DNA from 3 places in the Pseudoxanthomonas putridarboris genome. Region 3 is predicted to be linked to each of the others. Evidence: riboswitches for the same ligand, from Rfam matches in the RefSeq annotation. Region 3 holds a riboswitch; each other region holds the start of a gene.

Region 1 (9,837 bases), on a different contig from region 3:
CACCGGGAAACGCCGCGATCCACAGCAGCGCCAGCGGCAGCGACAGCAGCGCGATGGCGCCGGGTTGCAACCGCTTGCCCAGCAGCAGATACGCCAGTGCGGTGGTGAACAGCGCCGGCAGGAACCACAGCGCCGGATGCACGTACAGGCGCGGCCCGATGCCGGTCAGGAATCCGCCGATGGGGTCCCACCAGGGCGTCTGGCCCCAACGCGCTGCCTTCTCGCCGATCTGGCGCGTGAGCAGCCAGTACGCGTAAGCCAGCAGGAAGAAGAAGGCGTACGGCACCAGCAGCGAACGGGCCAGCGTCGCCGTCGCCTCGGCGGGAGCGCGCATCCCGCGCCGCTGCGACAGCCAGCCCGACAGCAGGAAGAACAGCGGCACGTGGAAGCTGTAGGCCAGCAACGCCACCAGCTGCGGGACTCCCTTGGCATGGCCCACCACCACCAGCACGATGGCCACGCCCTTGGCGGCATCGATGCGCGCATCGCGCGCTTCGGCGATGGGAGTGGCCGCGTCGCCGTGTCGTGGAGAGGTGCGGGTGAGCGAGGCCATGCGGGGCTCCGGTTCTGTTCATGACGATGCGGCCGCCCGCGCGCCCGTTGGGTCCCGGGACGCGAGCGCGGTCGAACGGCGCTTGGGCGCCGGTGCCGTCTGCGGAATGCGCAGCTTCCAGAAGTAGCCGCACGCGAACCACCACAGTCCCGCGGTCTTGATCGAGAAGTAGGCGTTGGAAACCAGCAGGCTGAGCGCGAACGCCACCATGAAGAGGTTCTTGAACAGCTGGCCGTTGCTGGTCGGCATCCTCAACAGGAACGAATAGCCGAGCAGGAAGGCGAGCACCACCACGATGGACTGTCCGGCGATGAAGTACGCGATCCCGCTGTCGGAATAGCGGTAGGGCGCGGCCAGGTCCATGCCGAACCACTCCCGCGGCGTCATTCCCTCGATCGCGGCGACCGATACGAACACGCGGCCCAGCAGGGTGTCCTGGTACGCGGTGACGCCGAGCGTCCATACGGCGAGCCAGCCGGCCAGCAGCACGCCGACGAAGAGCGTCCCGGCCAGCGCCTGGTCGGTCCGTCTCAGCAACGGCGCCAGCAGCAGCATCGACAGGCAGGTCGCACTGGCCAGGCGTCCGTCGGAAGCGACCAGCAGGAACAGGATCAGCAGCAGCGAGAACGCCACGCCGGCGACGCGCAGGGAGCGCCAGAAGGTGATCGCCGCCGCGCAGAAGAAGATGATGAAGTTGCCCATCGTCACCGGCTCGACGAAGATCGAGGAGACCCGCGGCAGATCGAAGCCCCCCAGCCAGTTCCGCTCGCCCGGGCGGGTGGCGCTGACGTAGAGCTTGCTTTCCTCGTTCCAGAAATCGTCCTCGTAGTTGCCGCGCGTGTTGACGAAATAGCTGCGTGGATCGACCAGGTCGCCGTAGAGGTCCGGGAACGCCATCTCGAAGGCCGCCACCAGCGCGACGACGACCGCCAGCCCCACCACCAGCCTGTGCAGCCGGCCGCGGTACGCCGCGCCCAGGGCCAGGAACGCGAACGGGATGATCGCGTCGCGCAGCAGCTTCATGTCGAAGCTCCAGGTCCCGAGGAAGCGCAGCAGGTTGAAGGCCAGCACCACGCCCAGGCCTGCGAATACCAGCAGCTGCCCGTCGCGGCCCAGCGCACGCAGGCCCAGCAGGAAGCAGGCCGCGTAGATGGCCAGTTCCAGCGCGTACGCCCACGACGGCCCGACCGCGATGACCTGCGCGTTGAACAGCGCCAGCAGGAAGTTGTAGCCCACGGCCAGCAGCAGCACGGCCACCACGGCGGGATCGCCGAGGCGTCCTTCGGCGACGCGCGGCGACGTCATCGCGGGCGTCTCCCGCATGGAGACGCGCGGGAACAGGGCGCGACCATGTCAGTACGCCTGCTTCTGGCCGAAAAGCCTGACCGCGGTCAGCGCCATGATCTTCAGGTCCAGCCACGGCGACCAGCGGCGGATGTAGTCCATGTCGTACTGCACCCGCTTCTTCATGTCGCGCAGCCGCGGCGTCTCGCCGCGGAAGCCGTTGACCTGCGCCCAGCCGGTGATGCCGGGTTTCACGTAGTGCCGCTGCATGTAGCAGTTGATCAGCATCCCGTACTGGCGGTTGTGCTGGATCGCGTGCGGGCGCGGGCCGACGAGGGACATGCTGCCGCCCAGCACGTTGAACAGCTGCGGCAGTTCGTCCAGGCTGCTGCGCCGCAGGAACGCGCCCAGCCGCGTCACCCGCGGATCGCCGCGCGTCGCCTGCCTGACCTCGGCGCTCGCGGGCAGGTCGGCGCGCATCGACCGGAACTTGAGCATCGAGAATTCCTCGCCCGCCCGCCCATGGCGCTTCTGGCGGAACAGCACGGGCCCGGGCGAACTGAGCTTCACGGCCAGCGCGATGGCCAGCATGAGCGGCGCCAGCCCCACCAATGCAACCAGCGCGAGCGTGCGGTCCATGGCGGCCTTGATGATGAAGAAGGAATTGTCGGGCGCATCGCTGCCTTGGCGCAGGTTGATCACCGGCACGCTGCCGATCTGCTCTCCCGACTGGTTGAGCGCGGCGAGTTCGGAGGTGTCCGGGACCAGCTTCACCTTGACCGGCGTTTTGTCCAGCATCGTCAGCACCGACTTGATCCGTCCCAGCTTGCCCATGGGCAGCGAGATCCAGACTTCCTCGACCCGGTCGCCGGCCAGGTACTCGCGCAGGTTCTGCACCGGACCCAGGCAGTGCAGGTCCGTGCTGTCGGCGATGTTGATGTCGTCGCGCGTGCTGAAATAACCGACGATCTGCATGCCGACCCAGGCGTTCTGCCGCAGGTAGCGATGGATCCTGATCACGGGCGGGCGCATGCCCACCACCACCACCCGCCGCACGTCGATGCCCGCGCTGCGAAGCATGCTCAGCACGCCGCGCACCGCGACGCGCGAGAAACCGAGCAGCGCGAATCCGAGCACGTACCACAGGCCCACCCACAGGAGATACGTGGGCCGGTCCAGCTGCAGCAGCCAGGTATGGACGGAGATCAGCGCCAGCACGGTGGTCCAGGCCAGGCCCAGTATCCAGACTTCGCTCAGCACGCCGCGTCCGCGCCAGCTGCGGTACAACGGGAATGCGTTGAAGCACAGGGCCGCGGAGAGGATCGAAGTGCTGATCGGGATCCAGTCCCCGATGGCGGGCGTCCACGTGTCGAAGCGCAGGCGATATGCGAGCAATGCGGCGACCAAGACCATCGCCAGATCCGAGATCCGCAGGCATGCATCGGCGGCGGTCGAGTATTTCGAAAGCAAACGGGGGGAAGGTGCCGAAGTGTCGGCACTGAGATTCGCCAGGAGCATGTCGAGCATTCCGTAACATGCGTGGAACGCATCGGTGCAGGGGGACACCGGGCAACGGACCGCGCTGTTAACCGTCCTTGCCGATGCCTATTTCGATGCCCTCCAGCATCGACCCCAGGCGAACGGCAAGCCTTGCTTGCTGGGTTGGAGGAAACGTGTCGCGCCGCCCTGGAGACCAGGGCCGGAGCGCACGCGCCGTTGTCGCTTTGCGTTGGATGGATCGTTTTGTTGCAGTGCAAAAATAGAGCATGTGGCCGTGAAAGCGGCGTGCATGCAACGGTTTCCTGTTCACGCGTTCGGCGCGCGAGTCATCTAGGTAAACGCGACGGGTTGCGCGGAATCGCTGTCGCCGGACTGCATTGCGTGATAGCGATCACGCGTGCAACCACGACGCAGCGACGGACGGACGCGCATTCGCACGCGCATCGGGTGCGCGCATCGACCATGCGGTGGAACAGGCGGTAGGCGGATTCCGACGGACGGCGATCCTCGATGGGATCACGGACGCGGTCGGCGCGGAACACGCGCGACATGCAGCAGCAGCGCGGCGAGCACGCCGGCGAAGAGACCGAAGATGGCGGCCAGCGCGAGATTGAACGCCCATCGCGGCGAACTCGGCCTGCCGGGCACGTCGGCCGGATCCACCACCGAGATGTTGTTGGCGCCCACGTTCCCGCCCACGCCGATCTCCTTGAAGCGCTGCAGCATCCCGTCGTACAGCTGCCGGTTGGTGTCCACCTCGCGCTTGAGCATGTTGTAGCGGATGCTGCGGTCCTGCAGGTCCAGTTCGGCGCCCTTCAACTGCTCGATCCGGTTCTCCAGCATCTGCTCCTGCGCGCTGGCGGCGTCGTATTCCGCCTTGATGGACTCGCGGATGTTGGCGACGTGGAAGTTGATCTGCTGGCCCACCTCGCCGAGCTGGCGGTTCAGGCGCAGCATGTCCGGATAATCCGGCTTGAAGGTGGACAACTTCTGCTGGTATTCGGCGGAGAGCTGCGCGCGCGTCTGCATCAGGCTCTGGATCAGCGGGTTCGACACGACCTGCGGCAGGGCCAGCCCGCTGCCGTACCTGGCCTGGCGCCAGGCGGCCTCGCTCTTGATGCGCGCATCCTGTGCCGTCGCCAGCAGGGCGTTGAGCTCGGCCAGGTTCTGCGCCGGCAGCGAAGGCCTGTCTTCGCCCACCGACACGATCTTCTCCTGGCCGGCGAACTCCACGAAGTTCTTCTCCGAATCCTCCAGGCGCTGCCTGAGCTGGGCGAGGCGGTCGGACAGGTAGTCGGTGGCGAAGGAGGAAGCCTGCAGCCGGCGTTCCAGCCCGCTGGCGATGAACTCGCTGGCGTAGGTGTTGGCCACGCGGGCCGACAGGGCCGGGTCGGGCGACTCGAAGTGCACCTTCACCAGGCGCGAGTTGCGCACGGGCTCGATCTGCAACGATGCCAGCACCTGCTCGGTCAGGGCGCGCTCGATCAGCACGCGCCGCGACGGCGCGGCCTTTCCGTCGAGCTTCTTCGTCAGCGCTTCGACTTCCTCGCGATAGGCCGGATGATCGGCCAGGCCGGTCTTGGCGATCACCCGCCGCGCCAGCGAACGGCTCATCAGCAGCTCGTACTGGGTCTGGTAGAAGTCGCGATCCATCGGCGATTCGCTCGGGATCAGGTCCTTCATGTCCAGCACCTTCATCGCTTCCCGCTCGATCTGCAGCGTGGTCGTGGCGCGATACTTGGGTGTCAGCATCAGGCTGATCGCCACGGTCGCCAGCACCACCGCCGCAGCGATGGCGACGATCAACAGCCAGCGCCGCAACAGCGCTCTGGCGTATTCGCCCAGCGTGCCCTCGACGGGCGCGTCGTGCGGGTCCAGATGCGGGTCCGTACTCATCGGTAGGCCCGCCACACGGCGACGAAGGGCGTGAGTTCGATCAGGGTCCGCAGCAGCACGCGCGCATCCGAACGGTCGACGATGATGATGTCGCCCCCGTAGATGTCGGGGTCGTTCAGCTTGCCCTGCTGGATCTGCAGCAGGTCGAACCGGGCGAACATGCGCTCGCCGCCGACGGTGCGGAACACGATGACGTTGCGCCGGTCGGCGACATTGCTGACGCCCTTGGCCAGGGCGACGGCCTGTTGCAGGGTCAGGTGCGGCGCGCCCATCGGGTAGATGCCGGTCTGCTCCACCGCACCGCCCACCGTCACCTGCTGGTTGGGCGACTCCAGCAGTGTGATGGTGACCTGCGGGTCCTGCAGGTAACGGTCGCCGTACAGCGCCGCCACCTGGGTTTCCATCTGGCTGAGGCTGGTGCCCGCCGCCTGCACGGCGCCTATCAGCGGCAGGGTGATGCGGCCCGCGTTGTCGACGCGTATCTCGCGCTCCAGGTCGGGGAGCTGGAACACCTGCACCTTGAGCAGGTCGCCCGGGCCGAGCCAGTACTCGGGCCGGCCGAGCGCACTGCCCACCGGGTCGGCCGGCGGCAGGTCCCGGGTGGGCGCGCCGCTGCCGCATGCGCTCAATGCCATCAGGCAAACCAGCGCCACTCCAATCGTTCGATTGATCCTGCTCACATGCCACCTCTGGATTCGGCGCCGTTCTACTCGATAGCCGGCCTGTTGTCGCCGGCAAACTGCCCAACCCTGGCGGTACTGATCAATCACTCTCGCAGCCGCGCCGGCCTGGTTTCACCGGCGGCGACAGAACCGGGCAATCGGACCTCGTTCCGGTCCGGGCGCCGATTCGACCCATCCATCGAGGGAGTACAACTAACACGACCCCGTTCCGATCCGCCGTGAATTGCGTCCCTGCGGCGGTTAGGAAGCGCGCCAGCGGCGCGCCGGATTCATTCTTTGCACATGATTGCGAAGAAGCCGTGAAAGATCCGCGATGCGCACTGGCTTCAGGGAGCGCGCCGTGTCGCGTACGACCTGCGCGTGAGGGCCTGTCCCGCCATGACCGGTACGCGCCAAGTGATGGCTTCGAGCGGCCATGCATCTTCTTGACCGCGCGCGCGATCCGCCGTATCGTCGCCACGCCAAGGTTTCCATCGCTTTATCCAGATATAGCGATGGAATTAAAAGGGAAGCCGGTGCGGACTGCTCCAACGTCCCATTCCGGCGCTGCCCCGCAGCGGTATTTGGAAACGAACCTCGCCAACAGCACTGGTCCTGGCGGACCGGGAAGCGGCGGGAAGTAGGCCAGCGCTCACGCGCCCGTCCATGAGCCCGAAGACCTGCCCTGGCCGGAGGACACGACCGTCCTTCGCCTGACCTGGAGCTTCCGAGGGGAGGCGGCCGGAGCCTGCGTCCGTGGCCCTGCGCCCGGATGCGTCCTCCTGCGCCTGCCGTCGGCATTCCGGTTCGCCCGCGGGGGCGAAGGTCGCTGGCGTGGCGGGTTCCGGCCCGGCGCGCGGTTCCTTCGTTCCTCATCCGCAACCGCATGAGGAAACGCACCATGACCACCGTTACCACCCTCGGCTTCCCGCGCATCGGCGCCAGGCGGGAGCTGAAGTTCGCACTGGAATCGTACTGGCGTGGCGACACCACCGCCGACGCGCTGCGGGACACCGCGCGCGAACTGCGCCGCCGCCACTGGCGGCTGCAACGCGACGCCGGCGCCGATGCCGTGCCGTGCAACGACTTCTCGCTGTACGACCACGTGCTCGACACCGCCTTCCTGTTCGACGCCATCCCCGATGCCTACCGCGCGCTGGCCGATGCCGACCCGCTGGCCGGCTACTTCGCCCTCGCCCGCGGCGTGCAGAAGGACGGCGCGGACCTGCGCGCGCTGGAGATGACCAAGTGGTTCGACACCAACTACCACTACCTGGTGCCGGAACTGCACGGCGGGCAGAGCTTCCGCCTGCGCGGCGACAAGCCGGTGGCGGAATACCTCGAAGCCATCGCCGACGGCCACGTGGCGCGGCCGGTGCTGCTGGGGCCGGTGAGCTTCCTGCTGCTGTCCAAGACGGTGGACGGCAGCGACCGCCTCGCCTTGCTGGACCGCCTGCTGCCGGTGTACGCCGAACTGTTGTCGCGCCTGAAGCAGGCCGGCGCCGAGTGGGTGCAGATCGACGAACCCTGCCTGGTGCTGGACCTGGACGACGACGATCGCGCGGCCTTCCTCAAGGCCTACGGCGCGCTGGCGGAGGCGGACCGGCCCAACCTGCTGCTCGCCACCTACTTCGGCAAGCTGGGCGACAACCTGCCGCTGGCGGCGGCGCTGCCCGTCGACGGCCTGCACCTGGACCTGGTGCGTGGACTGGACCAACTGGACGAAGTGCTGAAGGTATTGCCGAAGGGCCGCGTGCTGTCGGCCGGGCTGGTCGACGGCCGCAACATCTGGCGCGCGAACCTGGACAATGCGCTGATCCTGGCCAAGTACGCGCTGGGCCACGTGGGCGAAGAGCGTCTGTGGCTGGCGCCGTCATGCTCGTTGCTGCACGTGCCGGTGGACGCGACCGGCGAGAAGAACCTGTCCGGCGACCTGCGCAGCTGGCTGGCGTTCGCGCGGCAGAAGATCGAGGAACTGCGCGTGCTGTCCGATGCGCTGGCGTCGCCGCGAGCGGCCGAGGCCGCGCTGGCCGATGCGCGCGACCGGATCGAATCGCGGCGACGTTCGGACAAGGTGCACCGTGCCGCCATCGCGTCGCGCCTGGCCGCACTGGACGGCGCCGCCGCGCATCGCGCCTCGCCGTATCCGCAGCGCCGGCAGAAGCAGGCGGCCGCGCTGCGGCTGCCCGCCTTCCCCACCACCACCATCGGTTCCTTCCCGCAGACCCAGGCCGTGCGCGAGGCGCGCGCCCATCACAAGGCCGGCAAGTGGAGCGACGCCGACTACGACCGCTTCCTGGCCGAGGAAACCGAGCGCTGCGTGCGCTTCCAGGAAGAGATCGGCCTGGACGTGCTGGTGCACGGCGAGTTCGAGCGCAACGACATGGTGGAGTATTTCGGCGAACAGCTCGACGGTTTCGCCTTCACCCGCAATGGCTGGGTGCAGAGCTACGGTTCGCGCTGCGTCAAGCCGCCGGTCATCTACGGCGACGTGCAGCGGCCCGTGCCGATGACGGTGCGCTGGTCGCAGTATGCGCAGTCGCTGACCGACCGGCCGATGAAGGGCATGCTGACCGGGCCGGTGACGGTGCTGCAGTGGTCGTTCGTGCGCGACGACCAGCCGCGCGCGCAGACCTGCCGGCAGATCGCGCTGGCGCTGCGCGACGAGGTGCTGGACCTGGAAGCCGCCGGCATCGGCGTCATCCAGATCGACGAGCCCGCCCTGCGCGAAGGCCTGCCGCTGCGCCGCGCCGACTGGCAGGCGTACCTGGACTGGGCGGTGGAATGCTTCCGCATCACCGCCTCGGGCGTGGCCGACGAAACGCAGGTCCACACCCACATGTGCTACTCGGAATTCAACGACATCATGGAAGCGGTGGCGGCGATGGACGCGGACGTCATCTCCATCGAGACCTCGCGCTCGCGGATGGAACTGCTGGAGGCGTTCGCGGAGTTCCGCTATCCCAACGAGATCGGGCCGGGCGTGTACGACATCCACTCCCCGCGCGTGCCCGATCGCGAGGAGATGCTGGCCCTGTTGCGCAAGGCGCGCGAGGTGATCGCGCCGGAGCAACTGTGGGTGAACCCGGACTGCGGCCTGAAGACGCGCGCCTGGCCGGAGACCCGCGCCGCGCTGGAGGCCCTGGTCGCGGCCGCGCGGCAGATCCGTTCCGAGGTCGTGGCGGTCGCGTGAACCGGTCCGCCGGGCCATGTCCGCATGGCCCGGCGACCGTGGCCGGCGTTCAGAACGCCGGCACCACGGCGTCGTTGTACTTGGCCTCGATGAAGGCCTTGACCTCCGGACCGGTCAGCGCGGCGATCAGCTTCTGCACGCGCGGATCGTCCTGGTTGTCGGGGCGCCCGACCAGGAAGTTGACGTAGGGCGAATCCTTGCCTTCGATGGTCAGGGCATCGCGCCTGGGGTCCAGCCCGGCATCCAGCGCGTAGTTGGTGTTGATCAGGGCCAGGTCCACCTGGTCCAGCACGCGCGGCAGCATGGCCGAATCCAGCTCGCGGAACGCCAGCCGTTTCGGGTTGGCGACGATGTCGCGCTGGGTGGCGAGCGCGTTGTCCGGGTCCTTCAGCTGGATCAGGCCGGCGTGGTGCAGCAGGATCAGCGCACGGCTGTTGTTGCTGGGATCGTTGGGAATGACCACCGAGGCGCCCTCGGGCAGTTCGTCCAGCGAGGCGAAGCGCCGCGAGTAGGCGCCGAAGGGTTCGATATGCACGCCGACCAGGGTGATCAGCCCGGTGCCGCGGTCGCGGTTGTAGGCCTCCAGGTAGGGCGCCGTCTGGAAGTAGTTGACGTCGATCAGCTTCTGCACCACCTGGTCGTTGGGCTGCACGTAGTCGTTGAACACCCGCACGTCCAGCTTCACCCCCTGCTCGGCCAGCAGCGGCTTGACCACTTCCAGGATTTCGGCGTGCGGCACGGCGGTGGCG
Region 2 (9,837 bases), on a different contig from region 3:
GGCCTCTTGCTTCCGCGGTCGCGGCTGAAGCCGCTCCTACAGGGGGAGGCGTGATCAGAACGCGTGGTCGAAGCCGACTTCGCCTTGCACGCCCACCTGGTAGGCGGACACGCGGCGCTCGAAGAAATTGGTCAGTTCCTGCACGTCCTGCAGGTCCATGAACGGGAACGGGTTGGCCGAGCCGAAATGCTTGGGCATGCCCAACTGGGCCATGCGCTGGTCGGCGCAGTATTCCAGGTACTGGCGCATGTCCTTGATCGACAGCCCGGCGACGCCGCCGGACAGCGTGTCCTCGGCGAAGGCGACCTCGCAATCCACCGCTTCGCGCATCATCTGCACGATCTGAGCCTTCAGGTCGTCGTCGAACAGGTCGGGCTCTTCCTCGCGCGCGGTCTTGATCACCTCGAACGCGAACGCCATGTGGCAGCTCTCGTCGCGGAACACCCAGTTGGTGCCGCTGGCCAGCCCGTGCAGCAGCCCGCGCGAGCGCAGGTAGTAGACGTAGGCGAACGCGCCGAAGAAGAACAGTCCCTCGATGCAGCCGGCGAAGCAGACCATGTTGAGCAGGAACTGCCGACGCTGCTCGCGGGTCTCGATGCGGCGCAGGTCCTGGATGGAGTCGATCCACTTGAAGCAGAACTCGGCCTTCTTCTTGATCGACGGGATGTTGTCCACCGCCGCGAACGCCTTGGCGCGCTCGTTGGGGTCGGGCAGGTAGGTGTCCAGCAGGGTCAGGTAGAACTGCACGTGCAGCGCTTCCTCGTACAGCTGGCGCGACAGGTACATGCGCGCCTCGGGCGCGTTGATGTGCTGGTACAGGTTCAGCACCAGGTTGTTGGACACGATGGAGTCGCCGGTGGCGAAGAACGCGATCAGCCGCTCGATCAGGTGGCGCTCGGCCGGCCCGAACTTGTTCTTCAGGTCGTTGGTGTCCAGCGAGAAATCCACTTCCTCCACCGTCCACGTGTTGCGGATGGCGTCCCGGTACATCTCGTAGAACTGCGGATAGCGCATCGGGCGCAGGGTCAGTTCGAAGCCGGGGTCGAGCAGGAGTTGGCGGTTGTGGGTGGACATGGTGGTTCTCGCTTTTCCCTTCTCCCACCGGGAGAAGGTGCCCGAAGGGCGGATGAGGGTGCGGCGAGGACAGCGGCGGTGAACCAACGTCACTTTGCCGTACCCTCACCCCAACCCCTCTCCCGGCGGGAGAGGGGCTTGTGGATTCATGGGCTGGCGCGTCCCTGCGCCTGGAACATCCGTATTCCGTCGTCCGTCGGCGGCGCCGACAAGAGGAGCGTGTTACTGGCAGGCCTCGCAGGCTTCCGGGTTCTCCAGCGAGCAGGCGATGGCCTCGGTCGGGGTGTACTCCGGCTTGGGCGCGGTGGCCGCCGCGCTGCCCACCGTGGTCTTGGCGATCTTGGTGGCCGGGCGCGAGCGCAGGTAGTAGGTGGTCTTGATGCCCTTCTTCCACGCGTACATGTACATGGACGACATCGCGCCGATGTTCGGGCTTTCCATGAACAGGTTCAGCGAGGCCGACTGGTCGATGAAGGCGCCGCGGTCGGCGGCCATGTCGATCAGCGAGCGCATCGGGATTTCCCACGTGGTGCGGTAGATGTGCCGCAGCGTGTCGGGAATCTGCATCACGCCCTGGATGGAGCCCTCCGCTTGCTTGATGGCGTCGCGCACTTCCGGCGTCCACAGGCCCAGCTTCTTCAGTTCTTCCACCAGGTAGCGGTTGACCTGCAGGAAGTCGCCCGACAGCGTCTCGCGCTTGAACAGGTTGCTGACCTGCGGCTCCACGCATTCGTAGCAGCCGGCGATCGAGGCGATGGTCGCGGTCGGCGCGATGGCGATCAGCAGCGAGTTGCGCAGGCCGTGCTGCCGGATCCGCTCGCGCAGCGCGTCCCAGCGCGCGGCATCGGACGGCACCACGCCCCAGGCGTCGAACTGCAGTTCGCCCTGCGCCGCGCGGGTGTCGGCGAACGAGGGATGCCTGCCGCGTTCCTGCGCCAGTTCCACCGAGGTGTCCAGCGCGTTGAAGTAGATGGTCTCGGCGATCTTCGCCGACAGCGCGCGCGCTTCGTCGCTGTCGAAGGCCAGGCGCTGCTTGAAGAACACGTCCTGCAGGCCCATCACGCCCAGCCCGACCGGGCGCCAGCGCAGGTTGCCGCGGCGGGCCGATTCGATGGGATAGAAGTTCAGGTCGATCACGCGGTCCAGCTGGCGCACGGCCAGGCGCACGGTCTCGGCCAGCTTGTCGAAATCGAAATAACCGTCCTCGTCGAAGTGCCGGCCCAGGTTGATCGACCCCAGGTTGCACACCGCCGTTTCCTCGGCCGAGGTCACTTCCAGGATCTCGGTGCACAGGTTGGACAGGTGGATCACGTTGCCGGCGCGCAGGGTCTGGTTGCTGGCCCGGTTGCACTTGTCCTTGAAGGTCATCCAGCCGTTGCCGGTCTGCGCCAGCGTGCGCATCATCCGCGCGTACAGCTCGCGCGCCTTGATCGACTTGACCGCCTTGCCCTGCGCCTCGGCCTGCTCGTAGGCGCGTTCGAACGCGTCGCCGTACAGGTCGGTGAACTCCGGCACGATGCGTGGATCGAACAGCGACCAGTCGGCATCCGCTTCCACCCGCTTCATGAACAGGTCCGGCACCCAGTTGGCCAGGTTGAGGTTGTGCGTGCGGCGCGCCTCGTCGCCGGTGTTCTCGCGCAGCTCCAGGAACTCTTCCACGTCCGCGTGCCACGGCTCCAGGTACACGCAGGCCGCGCCCTTGCGCTTGCCGCCCTGGTTGACCGCCGCGACCGAGGAATCCAATGTCTTCAGCCACGGCACGATGCCGTTGCTGTGGCCGTTGGTGGACTTGATCAGCGAGCCGCGCGAACGCACGCGCGTGTACGACACGCCGATGCCGCCGCTGAACTTGGACAACTGGGCGATGTCGCCGTACTTCTGGTAGATCGATTCCAGCGAGTCCTGCGGCGAGTCCAGCAGGAAGCACGAAGAGAGCTGCTCGTGCGTGGTGCCGCTGTTGAACAGCGTCGGCGAGCTGGGCAGGTAATCCAGGTTGCCCATGCGCCGGTACAGCGCCAGCGCCTCGAGCACGTCCTCGCTCAGTGCGCAGGCGATGCGCAGGAAGAACTGCTGCGGCGTCTCGATCACCTTGCGCGTGTGCGGGTGGCGCAGCAGGTAGCGGTCGTACAGCGTGCGCAGGCCGAAGTAGTCGAATTGCAGGTCCAGCGAGGCGTCCAGCGCGTCGTTCAACTTGCGCGCGTTGGTCTGCACGAAGCCCAGCAGGCGCTCGTTGATCAGGCCGACCTCGTGGCCGCGGGTGACCGACTGCGAGAACGCGTGGATCTCCTGCCCGGTGACTTCCTTGGTGATGTAGCCGGCCAGCAGGCGCGCGGCCAGGCGGCTGTATTCGGGTTCCTCGGCGGTCAGCAGCGCGGCGGTACGGATGGACAGTTCGTCCAGTTCGCGCGTGCTGGCGCCGTCGTACAGGCCGGAGATGGTGCGCGTGGCCACGCGCATCGGATCGATGGCGTGCAGGCCTTCGCAGTTGCGCTGCACGGCGCGGACGATCTTGTTCAGGTCCACCGGCTCGCGGCCGCCGTTGCGCTTGGTCACGCTCATCGCGGTGGCGGTGGGCGGCGGGGTCAGCAGGAACGCGTCCTTCTGGGATGGGGTGGTGCCGGCGGCGTCGGCCACGGCTGTATCGGTCTGGGTCACGGGTGTTCCTCCATGCGTGATGCACGCGGCGACCTGTCCCTCGCAGGTAGCGCAAGGCCGGATGGAGGACCAGCGTGGGGAAGCGGCGTCGCAGGGGGCGAGACCGCGCAGACGGACTGCGGGTGCCCTGCTTCGCCAGCCATCTCCCCCCCGGAGAATCCGCGGCCGGCACCGCGCGGTGTGCAACGCGCGGCTGTCGGCAGGTCTTCGGACTCATGGGCGCGGAAGGCGTGGCCTTCCTCCTACATCCGCCGCTTCCCGGGACGTGCATCCCAGTGCGTGTGGCGGGGTCGTTCCCAATTACCGCTGCGGGGCAGTGCCGGAATGGGCTCGAACGAGCCGCACCGGCTTCCCTTTTCATTCCCCGGCTTGCTGGCCGGGGAAACCGACGGCCACAACATAGTGGGGTAGGCTTTCTACGTCAACACCAGATGTGGTGTGGAACGCAGCCTGACGCAACTCCGGGTGTTCCACGCGGTCCGAGCTGTATCAACGACACGGTCTGCGACTCCATCGCATGCCATCTGCACGGCCCACCCGTTGGCCGAGCTGATCAAGGATCAAGTCCAAGGCGACCAGCATGGGCCAACTTCATCAGGTATGTACGCAGGTGGCCAAGGTAGAGGCTGCGTGAACACGGTCTCGGCCGGCTGGCGAGCATGGCTCATTGATCAGCAGTCACCCCATACCGCCATCGCAGTAACAAGGAACACATAAAAGTTGTGGAACCCATGGGTGAACAGCGAAGCCGCCACCCTGCTCTCTATCCCGTTTCGATAGCTTGAAAGAGGATTGGCGAAGACGAGGAACGGAACAATCAGAATAAGAGTCCAACCCCACCAAACCAAGCTATGCAATAAGGCGAGAATGATGGCTGCTAGGCGAGCCGATGCTATGGCGCTAAAGAAAAATCTAGCCAAGCCATAAATTGCAGCCAGCACGACGGTTTCAATTAGCGGCGCAACGAACACGATTCCGAGAAATAAGCCTGGAAGGTAATTAACCCTGCATATGTTCTCATTGCTCCCTGATAGCGCGTATCCGGCAGTAAAATAAAGGACAAGCGCAACGAAAACTGCCGCGAAGAAGCTAAACAATGCTGCCTTCGCACTTGTGAAAACTATTCTTCTTGCGTCGTGCACCGAGCAAAATTCTCCTCAAGATGAGGCCAGCCTCCACTCGGAGGCCAGCCCCAATCTCACAATTTAACCAGACACTGCACTGGAGGGGCCCGGCTTATCAACGATGAACTTATCAGAATCCTGCTCCTCTCCGCCTTTAAGAGCATCCCAAGCAAGACTACCTGCAATCCATTTGATGACCTCAACAAGTATTTTGTTTCCGCCTGAAACCTCGGAAGCTTCCAGCATAGACAACTCTCGCATTCTTACTTCTCCTTTACATTGGTTGGCACAGCCCCTGTGCCGTAGGACCAGGAACACACCCGGCAATCTCATTGTTCAAGCGAGGTCATCCACTCCCTACCTTCTTCTTTAGCGAATACAACGGCTCGAAAATCCATTCGATCAGCCGGCGTCTCTCACCCAGAATGTCCGCATCCAGCAGCATTCCCGGCTTCAACGCCCGCGCCCGCGGCTTGCTGCTGTCCCGGCAATTCCTGCATGGCCTGCTGCAGTTGCGTGATCAGCCACCACGTGCCGATGGCCTGCCGTTGCAAGGCCTGCATCTGCCCGGTGTACTCGAGCACATCGGCTTCCTTTTGTTTGATCTGCAGCACGCTGAGGTACTACCCGTCTTCCAGCTCGCGCAAGCGTTCCATTGGCGACCACGGCAGCCGCAACGATCGCCGTCAGCGTCAGCACCCACAGCCGCAACGGTTACGCCAGCGAGTACCGCCCTGCCAGCTGCCGCGCTTGGCATCGAGCACTTCCTTGCGAAACAGCGGCTGCGACATGCGGACTGCGATTCCTTGCGTGACATGAAGCCTGAGCTTCCACGTCCCCTATAACCGGTGAAGTGATCTGGGCAGCAGGGCATTATCTGCCTGTTGCCGATCCTTACTCAGAATCCGGAACGTCCGCAATGGGCGTTGCTCCGCAGCGCGCAAGTCTGGCTTGCAATCACATTAACTAGCACCTTTCACATCAACTACTTGCGACCGTGTGCAAGCGGTTCTGTACGGATTGATGCCAATATTGCTTGCGCATAAATGTGACTTGTCTTGCAGGTCCTCTGTCGCTGGCTTTGACATCCGTTCTCATCGGATGAGCTTGCATGAAATTCGCGTGCGCATGGGGCGAAAAAAGAGCGGAGAAATCAGGCGTACTTTTCCCGCGCCGACATTTGCTCCATTCAGTCGCAGCGATTCTCTGTAACTTTGCTTGAGGGGTGCCGTTTCCGGCGCTCAGCGGGTGAAACGGACCGCGGCCAGTGCTTCCAGCAGGCGCGCGTGGGCGGTGTCCTGGTCGAACGGCGGCGTGCGCGGCGGGTCGTAGACCTCCGGGCGCGTGCCGGCGACCAGCAAGTCGATGGCGATGCAGTGCCCGTGGCGCACGGCGCGATAGGCATCCACCGACAGGTAGTGGCTCATCGCCGCGTCCGATGCGCGGAAACGGCGGAAGGGCTGGCCATCGATGCGCACCTCCTCCGTCTCGTCCGGCGTGGCGGAGTTGGCGACGTCCAGGCAGGTGGCCACGGCACGGGTGTCGTCGCTGGCGCCCACGCGCAGCTCGGCCGCGGTCACTGCGTTGGAACCGTCCAGCACCAGCGCCGCCAGCGGCGTGCCGGGACTGTCGGGTTCGGCGAACGCCTTCCAGTCGCCGGCGGCCAGGTAGGCGCGCCGGAAGTCGTGCCGCAGGGTGAAGCCCGGCGTCGGCAGGATGGCGATGCCGAGAGCCTCGTCGGCGAACTGCATCCGCGGCGCCTCGCGTGCTGGCGAGGCCTGCCCGGCGATCGCCGATGCGGTGCGCGCGGCGTCGGCGGCATCTTCCTTGCCGGGCATGCGGCCACAACCGGCCAGCAGGATCGCGCCCAGCACCATCGGCAGGCAGGCGGGGAACGGCAGCTGTTTCATCGGTGTACCCGTGGCGGCGACGAACTCGCAGTTTCGCAGGCGCCACGTGAAGCCCGTGCGCGGATCGCGGGCGGGCATGAAGCGCCGGACGCGGTTACGCGGACGCCGCCAGCAGGCCCGGGAGCGCTTCCGCCGCGGTCGCCCGCCACACGTGGTCCGCTTCGCCGGAAAGCGCGGTGGGTTCCGGGTTGATCTCCACCACCGTCGCGCCATGGCGCCTGGCCAGCGCGGGCAAGCCGGCGGCGGGATGGACCAGACCCGACGTCCCCACGACCAGCATCAGATCGCAGCGCCGCGCGGCATCGGTGGCCGCGTCCCAGGCATCGTCCGGCAGCGCTTCGCCGAACCAGACCACGCCGGGACGGATGCCTCCACCGCACGCGGGGCAGGCCATCGGCGGTACGCGTTGGGCATCCGACAGGAAATCCCCGAGGGGGCCGTCGTAGGCAAGCCCGCAGTCGAAGCAGCGCAGCGCGAACAGGCTGCCGTGCACGTGCGCGTTGACCGTACTGCCCGCACGCTCGTGCAGGTCGTCCACGTTCTGCGTCACCAGCGATACGCAAGGATGGCGCCGCGCCAGCGCGGCCAGCGCGCGGTGGCCGGCATGCGGCTGCGCCTGCCGCACGATCCGCATCCGCCAGCGGTACCACGCCCACACCAGCGACGCGTCGGCGCGCCACGCATCCGCGGTGGCGAGCCGCATCGGATCGAAGCGCGACCACAGGCTGTCCTGCGTGCCGCGGAAAGTGGGCACGCCACTCTCCGCGGACATGCCGGCGCCGGTCAGCACGCAGACGCGGCCGGCCTCGTCGACGCGCCGCGCAACGGCCGAAGCGATGGCATCCGGCATCGTGTCCATCCGCGTTCAGGCCTTGTGCTGCGTCGCCAGGTATTCGGCGCTCTGCATCTCGATCAGGCGCGACGCGGTGCGCTCGAAGGCGCCTTGCAGGCGCGTGCCGGAGTACAGCGCGGGCGGCAGGCCGGCGGCGGTGCAGACCAGGTTGACGTGGCGGTCGTAGAGTTCGTCGATCAGGTTGACGAAGCGGCGCGCGGCGTCCTCGTTGAGCGCGTCGAAGCGCGGGATGTCGCCCAGCAGCAGGGTGTTGAACTCGCGCGCCACCTCGATGTAGTCGGTGGTGCCGCGCGGGCCCTCGCACAGGGCGGCGAAATCGAACCAGGCGATGCTCTTGCCGCGTGCGCGCACGGGAATCTTGCGGCTGTCGATCTCGATGTTGCCGGGCTGCGCGTCGGTGCCGCCGCTCAGTTCGCGCCAGCGCGAGGCCAGCCAGGCATCCGATCCCTCGTCCAGCGGCGCGCGGTACACCGGCGAACGGGTCAGCGCGCGCAGGCGGTAGTCCTCCTCGCCATCCGAGCGCAGCACCACGCAATGCCGTTGCAGCAGGTCGATGGCGGGCAGGAAGCCGGCGCGCTGCAGGCCGTCCCTGTACAGGTTTTCCGGCGCGGTGTTCGACGTGGTCACCAGCGTCACGCCCTCGGCGAACATGCGGTCCAGCAGGCGCGCCAGCAGCATCGCGTCGCCGATGTCGGTGACGAAGAACTCGTCCAGCACCAGCACGCGCAGCTTGCCGCGCACCTCGCGCACGATCTTCGCCAGCGGATCGCTCTCGCCGGCGTGCTGGCGCAGCCGGTCGTGCACGCCGCGCATGAAGCGGTGGAAGTGGGTGCGGTACTTGCCGCCATCTCCCGACTGTCCGTCCTGCGCGTGCGGCACGCCGGTGCGGCCCGAGGCCGACCAGGTCGGCAGCGGCAGGTGGTCGTAGAACAGATCCACCAGGAAGGTCTTGCCGCGGCCCACCTCGCCCCAGTAGTAAAGGCCCTTCACCGGTTCCAGCTTCCTGCCCAGCAGGCGGCCGAGGAAACCATTCTCCACGGGCGTGGAAAGCAGCGCGGCGTGGATGCGATCCAGTTCCGCCAGCGCCGGGTGCTGCGCCGGATCGTCCTGCCATTGCCCCTGCGCCACGCCGCGCGCGTAGCTCTGCGAAGGCGTCGGCGCCCCGTCCATGCGACCGTCCGCCATCATGCCGCCGGCACGTAGGCTTTCATCGCGTGCTTGATGGCGCCGCGCAGGTCCATCAGCTTGCGGTGGAAGAAGTGGCCGGTCTCCGGCATGCGGATGAGTTCCGGCGGATCCTTCAGGCTGTCGATCCAGTCGTAGACCGCCTGCGGGTCGACGATCTCGTCCTCTTCGCCCTGCACCACCAGCCACGGACAGGCCGGCGGCACGAGGATGCCGAAATCCCAGCGGCCGGCCGGCGGCGCGATCGACAGCAGGGCATCGGGCTTCAGCTCGTCCGTCATGCGCAGCGACACATAGGCGCCGAAGCTGAAACCGGCCAGCCACACCGCGGTGCCGGGACGCTGTTCGCGCACCCATTGCACCACCGCGCGCAGGTCGTCGCCTTCGCCGTCGCCATGATCGAAGCTGCCGGCCGATTCGCCGGTGCCGCGGAAGTTGAAGCGCACCGTCACCGCCCCCAGTTCGCGCAGGCTGCGCGCCGCCATCACCACCACCTTGTTGTGCATGGTGCCGCCCTCGGTGGGCAGCGGATGGCAGACCACGGCGGTCAGCGGCAACGCGGCGGCGCCGTCCTCGGGCCAGTCGACGAAGGCTTCCAGCGGGCCTTCGGGGCCATCGAGGGTGATCGGGCCGGATTCGGCGGGAAAGACGGGATTGCTCATGCGTCCATGATAAGCCCTGCCCACGGCGGGCCGGGCGGCGACGCTTTCCGCGCACCGGAATCCCGGGCATCCCTCCCCCGTCATTCCGACGCAAGCCGGAACCCAGCGCCTTTGCCTTTCATGCATTGAAGTCGCCAGGTTGACCTCCATTCGGCGGTTGAAGAACGTTCGGCTTGCGCCGGAAGACGGGGTTGTGAGGACGGTGGCATCGACGAAAGCCGCAACCCGCCGCGCGAGCGGATGTGCGATGCTGCGCGCCCCCACGGTTCCCCCTCACGCCATGGCGTTCGATGCATTCGCCCTGATCCTGGCCATGCTGGCGCTCGGCATGGTGTTTGCGCGCCTGCGGGCGTTTCCCGACGATGCGGCGGAGG
Region 3 (9,837 bases):
GGCGGCCAGCCCAGCCCGCAGCGGTGAGCAAGACCGCCTGAGGCATCCGGACCTGCAACACCCGGAAACGAAGAAGCGGAGCCTTGGGCTCCGCTTCTTTTTTACGGGGATACAACGGAGCGCGGAGCTGTCGCCTCCACCCACGGACGGTCGGAAGTCGAACGACACGGTGACCCGGTAGTGGCCGATGCCGTCGTCGGTGGCGTAGCCGTACAGGCAGAAGTCGCGCGAAGCGCTGGTCGAACAGTTTGTCGGTGACACGTTCGCCCGCGTCGGCCAACGTGCCGCAGTCGTGGCCGAAGAATTCTCCGGTCTTGTCTTGGGAAGGCGCGGCTTACGGCTCCAGCACGCGGAAGGTCAGGGTGTAGCTGTTGCTGTATTCGTCCACCGGGGCGCCCGCTGGCGCCGGGGTGCGGTGGCGCGACAACGCCACCCAGGTGCCGGCGTGCCGCAGCTTGAACACGGCGCGGCCCTGCGCATCGGTCGACAGCGTCTCGACCTGCGGCTTGCGGTCGGACGTCCACACCGCTTCGGTGATCTCGACCTTCTGGTCGGCCAGCGGCTTGCCGTCGTACTGCACGGTGAACTCGAACGTCTCGCCCACGTACAGGTCGTTGGGATGGGTGGCCGGCACCAGTTCCAGCCCCTTGCCGCGGGCCCGCAGCGCGCCGCGGTCCGGCGCGCCGACGCTGACGTAGGTCTCGGCCAGGGTCAGCGACTGGAAGTTGGCCAGCATCTTCGCGCCGGCCGGGATTCTCGCGTCGGGGTCGCGCGAACTTTCCTGCTTGCCGTTCGCTTCCCAGGTGCGGAACAGCGCGCCCAGGCGCGGGCCGGTGCTGAAACGGTAGGTGCCCGGGGCCTCGGGCAGCGTGTGTTCGACCACCGCGCGGGTCTTGAGCAGTTGCACGGCATCCGGCGCCGCAACCGTGCCATCCGGACCGGTCACGCTGAACCGGCTGTCGTCGAAGACGGCCTCGGGCACGAAGAAGGTTTCGGCGAACGCCGCGTCCAGCGCCAGGGTCTCGCCGCCGCGCGGGGCGAAGTTGCTGGGAGCCAGGTAGGGCGTATGGGCCGAGGCGGCGGCCGCGGCGGCGCCGAGGACCGCGCAGGCCAGGAGAGTCAGCGGTTTCATGGGCGATTCCTGTCAGTTCAGTGACGAATCGCTGGCGGGACCGGTTTGTCCGAGGGCTGGCGGCTGGGGCGCATTCTAGCGCAAACGAGAATCGCTACCATCCAGTGAAGGCCGCGCCGCGATTGCCGCGCCGGCGGCCGGCGGCGGACAATGCGCGCATGGATATCTTCAAGGTCTTCACCCTGGAAGCCGCACACCGGCTGCCCAACGTGCCCGAGGGGCACAAGTGCGCGCGCCTGCACGGCCATTCCTTCCGCGTCGAGCTGCACCTGTCCGGCGAACTGGACCCGCACACCGGCTGGCTGATGGACTTTGCCGACGTGAAGTCGGCCTTCAAGCCGGTCTACGACCAGTTGGACCACCACTACCTCAACGACATCCCCGGCCTGGAGAACCCCACCAGCGAACGGCTGGCGATCTGGATCTGGGAACAGGTCAAGCCCCGCCTGCCGTTGCTCAGCGAAGTGGTGGTGCACGAGACCTGCACCGCCGGCAGCCGCTACCGGGGCTGAGCCGATTCCTGGGCAAGCCCCCTGTGGAAGCGGCCTCCGGCCGCGAACTCTCCATCTCCAGCGGAGTGAGGCTTGCCGCTGCGGGGCCTGCAGAGGAGCTCGCGCCGGGACGGCGCTCCCACACTGAGCCCTCATACAAGCGTTTGATTTTTAACGGGACCTGACCGTTCGTCGGGAATCCGTACGGCTTATATTGCACTGCAACATAAATCCTCCTATGCTGCACCGCAACAAACCGGTAATCCCCTATTTGGAGTACGCCATGACCACGCAACTCAACGAAAGCTTCAGCCAGTTCACGCACCAGTTCGCCGCGGCCGCCTCGCGCGCCAACCGCCTGGCCCTGGAAAGCGCCGAAACCGTGTTCGGCGTGCAGCTGAAGACCTTCGAGAAGAACATCGACGCCACCACCGCCTTCTTCGGCGAACTGGCCGAAGCCCAGGACCTGGAAGGCTACAAGAACCTGTGGCCGAAGGGCCTGCAGGTGGCCAAGGACAACGCCGAGCGCGTCGTCGCCGCCAGCCAGGAAGTGTTCGGCCTGAGCCTGAAGACCGGCGAAGCCCTCGGCCAGTTGGTGAAGACCCAGTTCGAGACCGCGACCGACAACGTCCAGGCCACCGTGGCCAAGGCGACCAAGGCCGCGAAGGGCAAGTAATCCGCCCTGCTCCAACGCTTATTGCGCGGCTCCCCCTCCCTCCGCGCAGACCGACCCGGCAGCATCCTCACGCTGCCGGGTTTTTTATTGGCATAGAGCGGCAAGGGGGGAAGAGTGAAGTCGGCGGCTTCGCCGCCTGTAAGTCGGAAGCAACAGCGCTTTTCCTTAGCCTTTCACAGGCGGCGCAGCCGCCGGCTTGCCAGTGCGCGCAGCGCACGACTTCCCGCCTCCTATCGCTTCAGCCCGGTGGCGATACGTGCGTGGCCAGTTCACGCACCGCCACCTGCGGCGAATACGGCAACCGCCCCCAGCACGGCACCGGCAGCCGCGCGCCAAGCAGTGCGAAGTTCTCGTCGCGGCGCTCCATCCGCGGGTCCACTTCATTGGCGATCCAGCCCACCAGCCGTGCGCCGTCGGCCTCGATGGCCCGGGCGGTCAGCCGGGCATGGTTGACGCAGCCCAGCCGCATGCCCACCACCAGCACGACCGGCAGGTGCAGCACCTCCACCAGGTGGCGCTGATCCAGCGTGGCGCTGAGCGGCGCGGCCCAGCCGCCCACGCCCTCCACCAGCACCACGTCGGCGCTGGTGCGCAGGCGCTCGAAGGCGGCGCTCATCGCGCCCAGGTGCAGGTCGACGCCCGCCTCGCGCGCCGCGATTTCCGGCGCCAGCGGCGCGGGCAACGCGAAAGGGTTGAGGTCCGCGTACGGCGGCATCGGGTCGCTGGCGGCCTGCAGCGCCAGCGCGTCGTCGTTGCGCCAGCCGTCCTCGGTCAGCACGCAGCCACTGGCCACCGGCTTCATGCCGACCGCCCGCAATCCGCGCGAGCGCCACGCATGCAGCAAGGCGCAACTGGCCACGGTCTTGCCCGCGCCGGTGTCGGTGCCGGTGATGAACACCTTATCCATGCGCCGGTTCCGCAAGGGCCCACGCGGCGACCCTGAGGGCGAAGACCGCATCCATGCCGCCATCCCGCCGCGCGTTCCCGCGCCCGCGCTGGCGACCCATGCGCTCGTTCGCCTTCGTCGTGTCGGCCATCGCCGTGCCTGCTGTTCTTGGATACGCCGCATCATATCGGCCCGGGTCGTTCCGGCCACGTTCCCGGCGAACCCACCGGCGCGGGAGTAGAATCAGGCGATGTCATTCACCGCACAGACCCTGTCCGGCGACAAGCCGGAACAATATGCGCAGCTGGCGGCCCAGGCCCGCGCCCTGCTCAGCGGCGAAACCGACCGCATCGCCAACGCCGCCAACCTCGCCGCGCTGCTCTACCACTCGCTGCCGGACTTCAACTGGGCGGGCTTCTACTTCTTCGATGGCCGGGAATTGGTGGTGGGCCCGTTTCAAGGGTTGCCTGCCTGCGTGCGCATTCCGCTGGACAAGGGGGTGTGCGGCGCCGCGGCGCGCACCCGCCAGACCCAGCGCGTGGAGGATGTGGAAGCCTTTCCCGGCCATATCGCCTGCGATGCCGCGTCGCGCTCCGAACTGGTGATCCCGCTGGTGAAGGGCGACGCGCTGGTCGGCGTGCTGGACCTGGACAGCCCGCGCGTGGCGCGTTTCGACGCGGACGACCAGCAGGGCATGGAAAACATCGCGCGCATCTTCGTGGAGTCGCTGGAATGAGTGCAGCCAAACTGCGCAACATCGGTCCCAAGTCCGCCGCCTGGCTGCGCCAGGTGGGCCTGCGCACGCAGGAGGACCTGGAGTCCGTCGGCGCGGTGGAGGCCTTCATCCGGGTCAAACGCGCCGGCTTCCGCCCCAGCCTGAACCTGCTGTACGCACTGGAAGGCGCGCTGCTGGACTGCCACTGGCAGCAACTGCCGGAAGACCGCCGCGGCGACCTGCTGACGGCCTACGAGGCCGCCGCCGCGCTGTTGCCGCCGCCGCGCGGCCGCCCCGCCGCCGGTCCGGTCACCACCACCCACACCGCGCGCGACGAGGACACCGGCCCCTCGCTCAACCTGTTCGACTCCACCGGCGGCGACGATTGACCCGTAGGAGCGCCCCATGGGCGCGATGCTTCTCGTTGGCGGAACGAAGAGCATCGCGCCCATGGGGCGCTCCTACGGCCGCATCCCGTATAATCGCCGCGCTTCAAGGTGACCTGCGGCCACGCGCCGCGGGTTGAAACGGGAAGCCGGTGACGTGCCCGCACAGCGGCACCATTCCGGCGCTGCCCCCGCAACGGTAAGCGAAGACAACCGCGGCATCGGCCACTGTGCGATCGCATGGGAAGGCGCCACGGCGGAGTGCATGGCACTCGCTCGCGAGCCCGGAGACCGGCCTGGAAGTCCACTGGTTGCGATGCGGAGGGCGTCGCGGCGTGCCGCGCCGTTCGCCTGCGCTGTCCGCAACGTTCCCCTTCTTGCCGCAACTCCACCCTGACGATGCGCGCGGGGCGCGCGATGGAGTTGTTCCCATGCACAAGCGTTTTCCTTCCTCCCACCGGCTGGCGCTCGCCGTCGCGCTGGGCCTGCCGTTCGCCGCACTGGCGCAGGACGCCACCACCGAACTGGACGAGATCGTGGTGTCCGGCACGCGCACCGAGGTGTCGGTGCGGGACAGCCTGGTGCCGGCGCAGGTGATCGGCCGCGAGGAGATCGAACGCAGCCAGGCGCGCAACCTGTTCGAGCTCCTGAAGGGCCGCGCGGGCCTGGGCTTCTCCAACCAGGGCGGTGCGGGCAAGCTGACGACCTTCAACATCCGCGGCACCGAGTCGGACCACGTGCTGGTGCTGGTGGACGGCATCCGCATCGGCTCGGCGACGGCGGGCCTGGCCTCCTTCCAGGACCTGCCGGTGGACCAGATCGAGCGCATCGAGATCGTCCGCGGTCCCCGCTCCAGCCTGTACGGCTCGGAGGCCATCGGCGGCGTCATCCAGATCTTCACCCGCCGTGGCGGCCAGGGCCTGTCGCGCCACCTGCGGATCGGCGGCGGCAGCCACAATCTGCGCGAAGCCAGCGGCGGCTTCGGCTACGGCGGCGAGCGCGGCTGGATCGGCGCCGATGCCGCCTACCAGAAGACCGACGGCATCGACGCCTGCCGTGGTTCCGGCACCCTGTTCCAGGGCTGCTTCACCGACGAGCCGGACCTGGACGGCTACCGCAACGTCTCGCTCAACGTGCGCGGCGGCGTGAAGCTGACCGACACGCTGACGCTGGAAGGCCATGCGCTGAACGCCGATGCCGAGAACGAGTTCGACGGCAGCATCTTCGGCGGCAACGAAGCCGACAACGCGCAGCAGGTGCTGGGCGGCAAGCTGACGTGGACGCCGTCGGGCCGCATCAATGTCACGACACAGGTGGGCCGCGCTTCCGACAAGTCGGACAACTACTTCGCCGATGCCGCGGCGGGCACCCGTGTGTTCGTCAGCACCTTCGATACGCGCCGCGACACCGCGTCGCTGCAGGGCGACTTCGGGATCGGCGAGCATCATCTGCTCAGCGCCGGCGCCGACTGGCAGCGCGACGAGATCACCAGCAGCACCAACTACGTCAACGACGTCACCGGCACCCCCGTCGACAGCCGCGACAACACCGGCGTGTTCGTCGAGTACCAGGGCCGCTACGGCGCGCAGCAGGTGCAGGCCAGCGTCCGCAACGACGACAACGACCAGTTCGGCAACCACGCCACCGGCAACCTCGGCTGGGGCATCGGCTTCGGCAGCGGGTTCAAGCTCACCGCCAACGCGGGCACCGGCTTCAAGGCGCCCACCTTCAACGACCTGTACTTCCCGTTCTCCGGCAACCCGGACCTCAAGCCGGAGAAGTCGGAAAGCCTCAACATCGGGCTGGCGCAGTATGCGGACACGTGGAACTGGACGTTCAACGTCTTCGAGACCCGCATCGACGACCTGATCGCGCTGGACGCCGACTGGCTGCCGGACAACATCGAGAAAGCGCGCATCCGCGGCGCGGAACTGACCGGCGCCGTGGCGCTGGCGGGCTTCGACATCGCCGCACAGGTCAGCCACGTCGATCCGCGCAACCGCACCGCCGGCGACAACCTCGACAACCTGCTGGCGCGCCGCTCGCGCAACACCGCGCGCATCGACGTGGACCGTGCGTTCGGCGCCTTCCGCGCCGGCGTCACCGCCAACGGCGCCAGCCACCGCTACGACAACGCGGCCAACAGCGTGCGGCTGGCCGGCTACGGCACACTGGACCTGCGGCTGGAATACGCGATCAACGCGGAATGGTCGGTGCAGGCCCGCGCCACCAACGTGTTCGACCGCGAGTACGAGACCATCGCCTGGTACAACCAGCCCGGCCGCGAATACGGCGTCAGCCTGCGCTACCAGGCGCGCGATTGAGCGCCCGGTACAGGAAGGAAAAAGCCCGGCGATGCCGGGCTTTTTTTCATGCGCCCTCGGCGGATGGGGCCACCATGCCCTGCTTGAGCGTTTTCATGAAATCGCGGAAGTGCGGCGCGAATCCGGCGAACAGCGGATGGCCGCGCTGCTCCAGCATGACTTCGCTGAACAGCTTGAGCCCCACCGCCAGCGCGGTGGCGGACTCGGGCGTGAGATCCGGGCGCTGGCGCATGCGTTCGACGATGGCGAACACGTCGTCGTGGTTGCCCACCTCGAAGCGCAGCGGCGCGTCGTAGGCGGACGGACCGCCTTTCGGGTCGGCCAGATGTTCGAGGGTGACGCGGTAGCGATGCTGCTTCATGGCGCGGCCTCCCCGGCGGCACGGGCGCTGCCGCCCGCCTCGCGCCCGATCTCCACCGCGGCGCGGTCGATGATCGCGGCGAGGCGCTGCAACGCCTCGGCATCCGGTGCTCCGCCGGTGAAGCGCAGGCGCAGCGCGGTCTTCAGGTTCTCCATCGCGCGTTCGATCTCCGGCGCGCGGCGCGCGAGCGCATGGCGCCGCCCTTCGCGCAGGCGCATGAGCAGCGCATCGAGGTGTTCCCGGCGCGACTGCAGCTGCACGCGTCCCTCCGGGGTGATGTGGTACTGGCGGCGACCGCCTTCCTCCGCCCCGGACTGGGCCAGGCCCATGTCTTCCAGCCAGGTCAGGGTCGGGTAGACCGTGCCGGGGCTGGGGCTGTAGTCGCCGCCGGCCAGTTCGGCGATCGCGCGGATCACCTCGTAACCGTGGCTGGGTTGTGCATCGAGCACGTGCAGGACCAGCAGCTTCAGCTGTCCTTGGTCGAACATGCGGCCGCGCCGTCCGCGGGCGGCCATATCGGCCTCGGGCCCGCCGTGGCGACCGCGGCCGCCATGCCGGCCGCCACGGCCGTGGGAATGGGAAAAGGGGGACATGGGTATTTCCTTGGTTGATCTAAGATAGCATCAAGATATATCTTGACTCTGTCTTTTCCAACCCCCGTCCACCTGCCTGTTCAACGAACAGCCAGCTCCGTCCCGTCGAACAGCCCCGGCTGCGCCGCCATCTCCTCGCGGTCGCGGAACCCCGACAAACCCACGCCGACGAGGCGGTAGCGCGTGCTGTCCGGCAGGTCCACGCGGTCGCGCAGGGCCAGCGCGATGTCGATGAACTCCGGCGCGGAGGCCGGCGGCGACTCCGGCGTGAAGCTGCGGGTAAGGATGCGGAACTGCGCGGTCTTCAGCTTCAGCACCACCGTGCGCCCCACGCGGTCGGTCCTGCGGGCCGCCTCCCACGCCTTCTCCGCGATGCGGCGGATGTGCGGTTCCAGCTCGGACAGCGGCAGGTCGGTGGCGAAGGTGTCTTCCGACGAGATCGACTGCACCGGCTGGTCCGGTTCCACCGGCCGTTCGTCGATGCCGCGCGCGCGGCGGTACAGGCTGCCGCCGAAGCTGCCGAAGCGGTGCTCCAGTTCCGGTTGCGCAAACGTGCGCAGGTCGCCCACGGTGTGGATGCCGGCGGCGTTGAGCTTGCCCCGCATCACCTTGCCCACGCCGGGGATGCGTTCCACCGGCAGCGGGGTCAGGAAGGCTTCCACCTGGTGCGGGCGCAGCACGAACAGGCCGTCGGGCTTGCGCCAGTCCGAGGCGATCTTGGCGAGGAACTTGTTCGGCGCCACGCCGGCCGAGGCGGTCAGCGCGGTTTCCTCGCGGATCTGCGCGCGGATCGTCTCGGCCACCGCGGTGGCCGTGGGCAGGCCGGTCTTCGGCGCGGTGACGTCCAGGTAGGCTTCGTCCAGCGACAGCGGTTCCACCAGGTCGGTGTGGCGCAGGAAGATCTCGCGTACCTGCCGCGACACCGCCTTGTAGCGCACGAAATCCGGCGGCACGAACACCGCCTGCGGGCACAGCCGCTCCGCGCGCACGGCGGGCATCGCCGAGCGCACGCCGAAGGTGCGCGCCTCGTACGACGCCGCGCACACCACCGAACGCTCGCCGCGCCACGCCACCACCACCGGCCGGCCGCGCAGCGACGGATCGTCGCGCTGCTCCACCGAGGCGTAGAACGCGTCCATGTCGATGTGGATGATCTTGCGCATGCCCTGCTTCCGCCGCGCCGGCGTCGCCGCGCATGCTACCGCTTGTGGAAACTCCATGTAGGAGCGGCTTCAGCCGCGACCGTATCGCACAAGCGCCCTTGGCCATGGATCGACGCGGATGAACGCGGATATGGACGGAACAGCAAGGAAATCATTCGTCCGCGCATACCCCTGTCAACGGCTTTCGGGCGATGCGGTCGCGGCTGAAGCCGCTCCTACAGGGTCATAGGGCGGCCAGGCGCCCCAGCATGGCGATGGCCTGTTCGACGCGGGCGTCCATGGGATGGCCGTAGTTGAGCCGGAGGCAGTGGGCGAAGCCGCGGTTGGCGGAAAAGATCGGGCCCGGCGCGATGCTGATGCCGTGCGCCAGCGCGCGCCGATGCAGGGCCAGCGCGTCGCTGCCGGCGGGCAGTTCCAGCCACAGGAAATAGCCGCCCGAAGGCCGGGTGACCCGCGTGCCGGCCGGGAAATGCCGGGCCACCGCTTCCATGTACTGCTGTTGCTGCACGGCCAGGGTGTTCCGCAACCGCCGCAGGTGGCGGTCGTAGCCGCCCGCTTCCAGATACGCGGCCAGCGCCATCTGCGCCGGCGCGGACGTGGCCAGCGAACCGGTGAGCTTGTGCCGCGCCACCGCCTGCGCGAAGCGGCCGGGGGCGGCCCAGCCGATGCGGTAGCCCGGCGCCAGGCATTTGGAGAACGACGCGCAGTGCAACACCAGCCCCTGCGTGTCGTAGGCCTTGGCCGGCATGGGCCGGCGTTCGCCGAAATACAGCTCGCCGTAGACATCGTCTTCGATCAGCGGCACCCGGTGCCGCGCCAGCAATGCCACCAGCGCCTGTTTCTTCGCGTCCGGCATGGCGCTGCCCAGCGGGTTCTGGAAGTTGGTCATCAACCAGCAGGCGCGCGGCCGCTGCCGTTGCAGGGCGGTTTCCAGCGCCTCCAGGTCGATGCCGTCGCGCGGATGGGTGGGGACCTCGATGGCGCGCAGGTGTTGCCGCTCCAGCGCCTGCAGCGCGGCATAGAAACAGGGCGATTCGACCACCACCGCATCGCCGGGCCGGGTCACCGCCTGCAGGCACAGATTCAACGCCTCCAGGGCGCCATTGGTGA

The links. A riboswitch is a leader RNA that binds a small molecule or an ion and turns the genes downstream of it on or off. The one in region 3 is predicted to bind cobalamin.
Region 1: it holds a riboswitch for cobalamin, as region 3 does, so the genes downstream of both, metE (5-methyltetrahydropteroyltriglutamate--homocysteine S-methyltransferase) here and AAD027_RS13705 (TonB-dependent receptor domain-containing protein) in region 3, are expected to answer to the same signal.
Region 2: it holds a riboswitch for cobalamin, as region 3 does, so the genes downstream of both, AAD027_RS03275 (ribonucleoside-diphosphate reductase subunit alpha) here and AAD027_RS13705 (TonB-dependent receptor domain-containing protein) in region 3, are expected to answer to the same signal.

The regions. Positions count from the first base shown of each region.
Region 1 is NZ_JBBWWT010000001.1:748,584-758,420, reverse strand. Features, by position in the region: gene AAD027_RS03330 (acyltransferase family protein) at 1-553, opposite strand, end outside; gene AAD027_RS03325 (polysaccharide biosynthesis protein GumE) at 572-1,858, opposite strand; gene AAD027_RS03320 (undecaprenyl-phosphate glucose phosphotransferase) at 1,907-3,355, opposite strand; gene AAD027_RS03315 (GumC family protein) at 3,854-5,248, opposite strand; gene AAD027_RS03310 (polysaccharide biosynthesis/export family protein) at 5,230-5,868, opposite strand; cobalamin riboswitch at 6,364-6,597, shown strand; gene metE (5-methyltetrahydropteroyltriglutamate--homocysteine S-methyltransferase) at 6,797-9,088, shown strand; gene AAD027_RS03300 (MetQ/NlpA family ABC transporter substrate-binding protein) at 9,138-9,837, opposite strand, start outside.
Region 2 is NZ_JBBWWT010000001.1:736,143-745,979, reverse strand. Features, by position in the region: gene AAD027_RS03280 (ribonucleotide-diphosphate reductase subunit beta) at 55-1,074, opposite strand; gene AAD027_RS03275 (ribonucleoside-diphosphate reductase subunit alpha) at 1,297-3,633, opposite strand; cobalamin riboswitch at 3,911-4,134, opposite strand; gene AAD027_RS03270 (hypothetical protein) at 4,401-4,871, opposite strand; gene AAD027_RS03265 (hypothetical protein) at 4,935-5,114, opposite strand; gene AAD027_RS03260 (hypothetical protein) at 5,270-5,467, opposite strand; gene AAD027_RS03255 (hypothetical protein) at 6,095-6,763, opposite strand; gene AAD027_RS03250 (SIR2 family NAD-dependent protein deacylase) at 6,858-7,622, opposite strand; gene zapE (cell division protein ZapE) at 7,629-8,786, opposite strand; gene AAD027_RS03240 (alpha/beta hydrolase) at 8,801-9,463, opposite strand; gene AAD027_RS03235 (AEC family transporter) at 9,744-9,837, shown strand, end outside.
Region 3 is NZ_JBBWWT010000006.1:101,904-111,740, reverse strand. Features, by position in the region: gene AAD027_RS13740 (DEAD/DEAH box helicase) at 1-27, shown strand, start outside; gene AAD027_RS13735 (DUF4198 domain-containing protein) at 335-1,132, opposite strand; gene queD (6-carboxytetrahydropterin synthase QueD) at 1,291-1,644, shown strand; gene phaP (TIGR01841 family phasin) at 1,907-2,299, shown strand; gene bioD (dethiobiotin synthase) at 2,538-3,206, opposite strand; gene AAD027_RS13715 (GAF domain-containing protein) at 3,436-3,921, shown strand; gene AAD027_RS13710 (TfoX/Sxy family protein) at 3,918-4,289, shown strand; cobalamin riboswitch at 4,379-4,600, shown strand; gene AAD027_RS13705 (TonB-dependent receptor domain-containing protein) at 4,718-6,610, shown strand; gene AAD027_RS13700 (DUF3861 domain-containing protein) at 6,657-6,971, opposite strand; gene AAD027_RS13695 (PadR family transcriptional regulator) at 6,968-7,564, opposite strand; gene dinB (DNA polymerase IV) at 7,645-8,727, opposite strand; gene AAD027_RS13685 (aminotransferase-like domain-containing protein) at 8,951-9,837, opposite strand, start outside.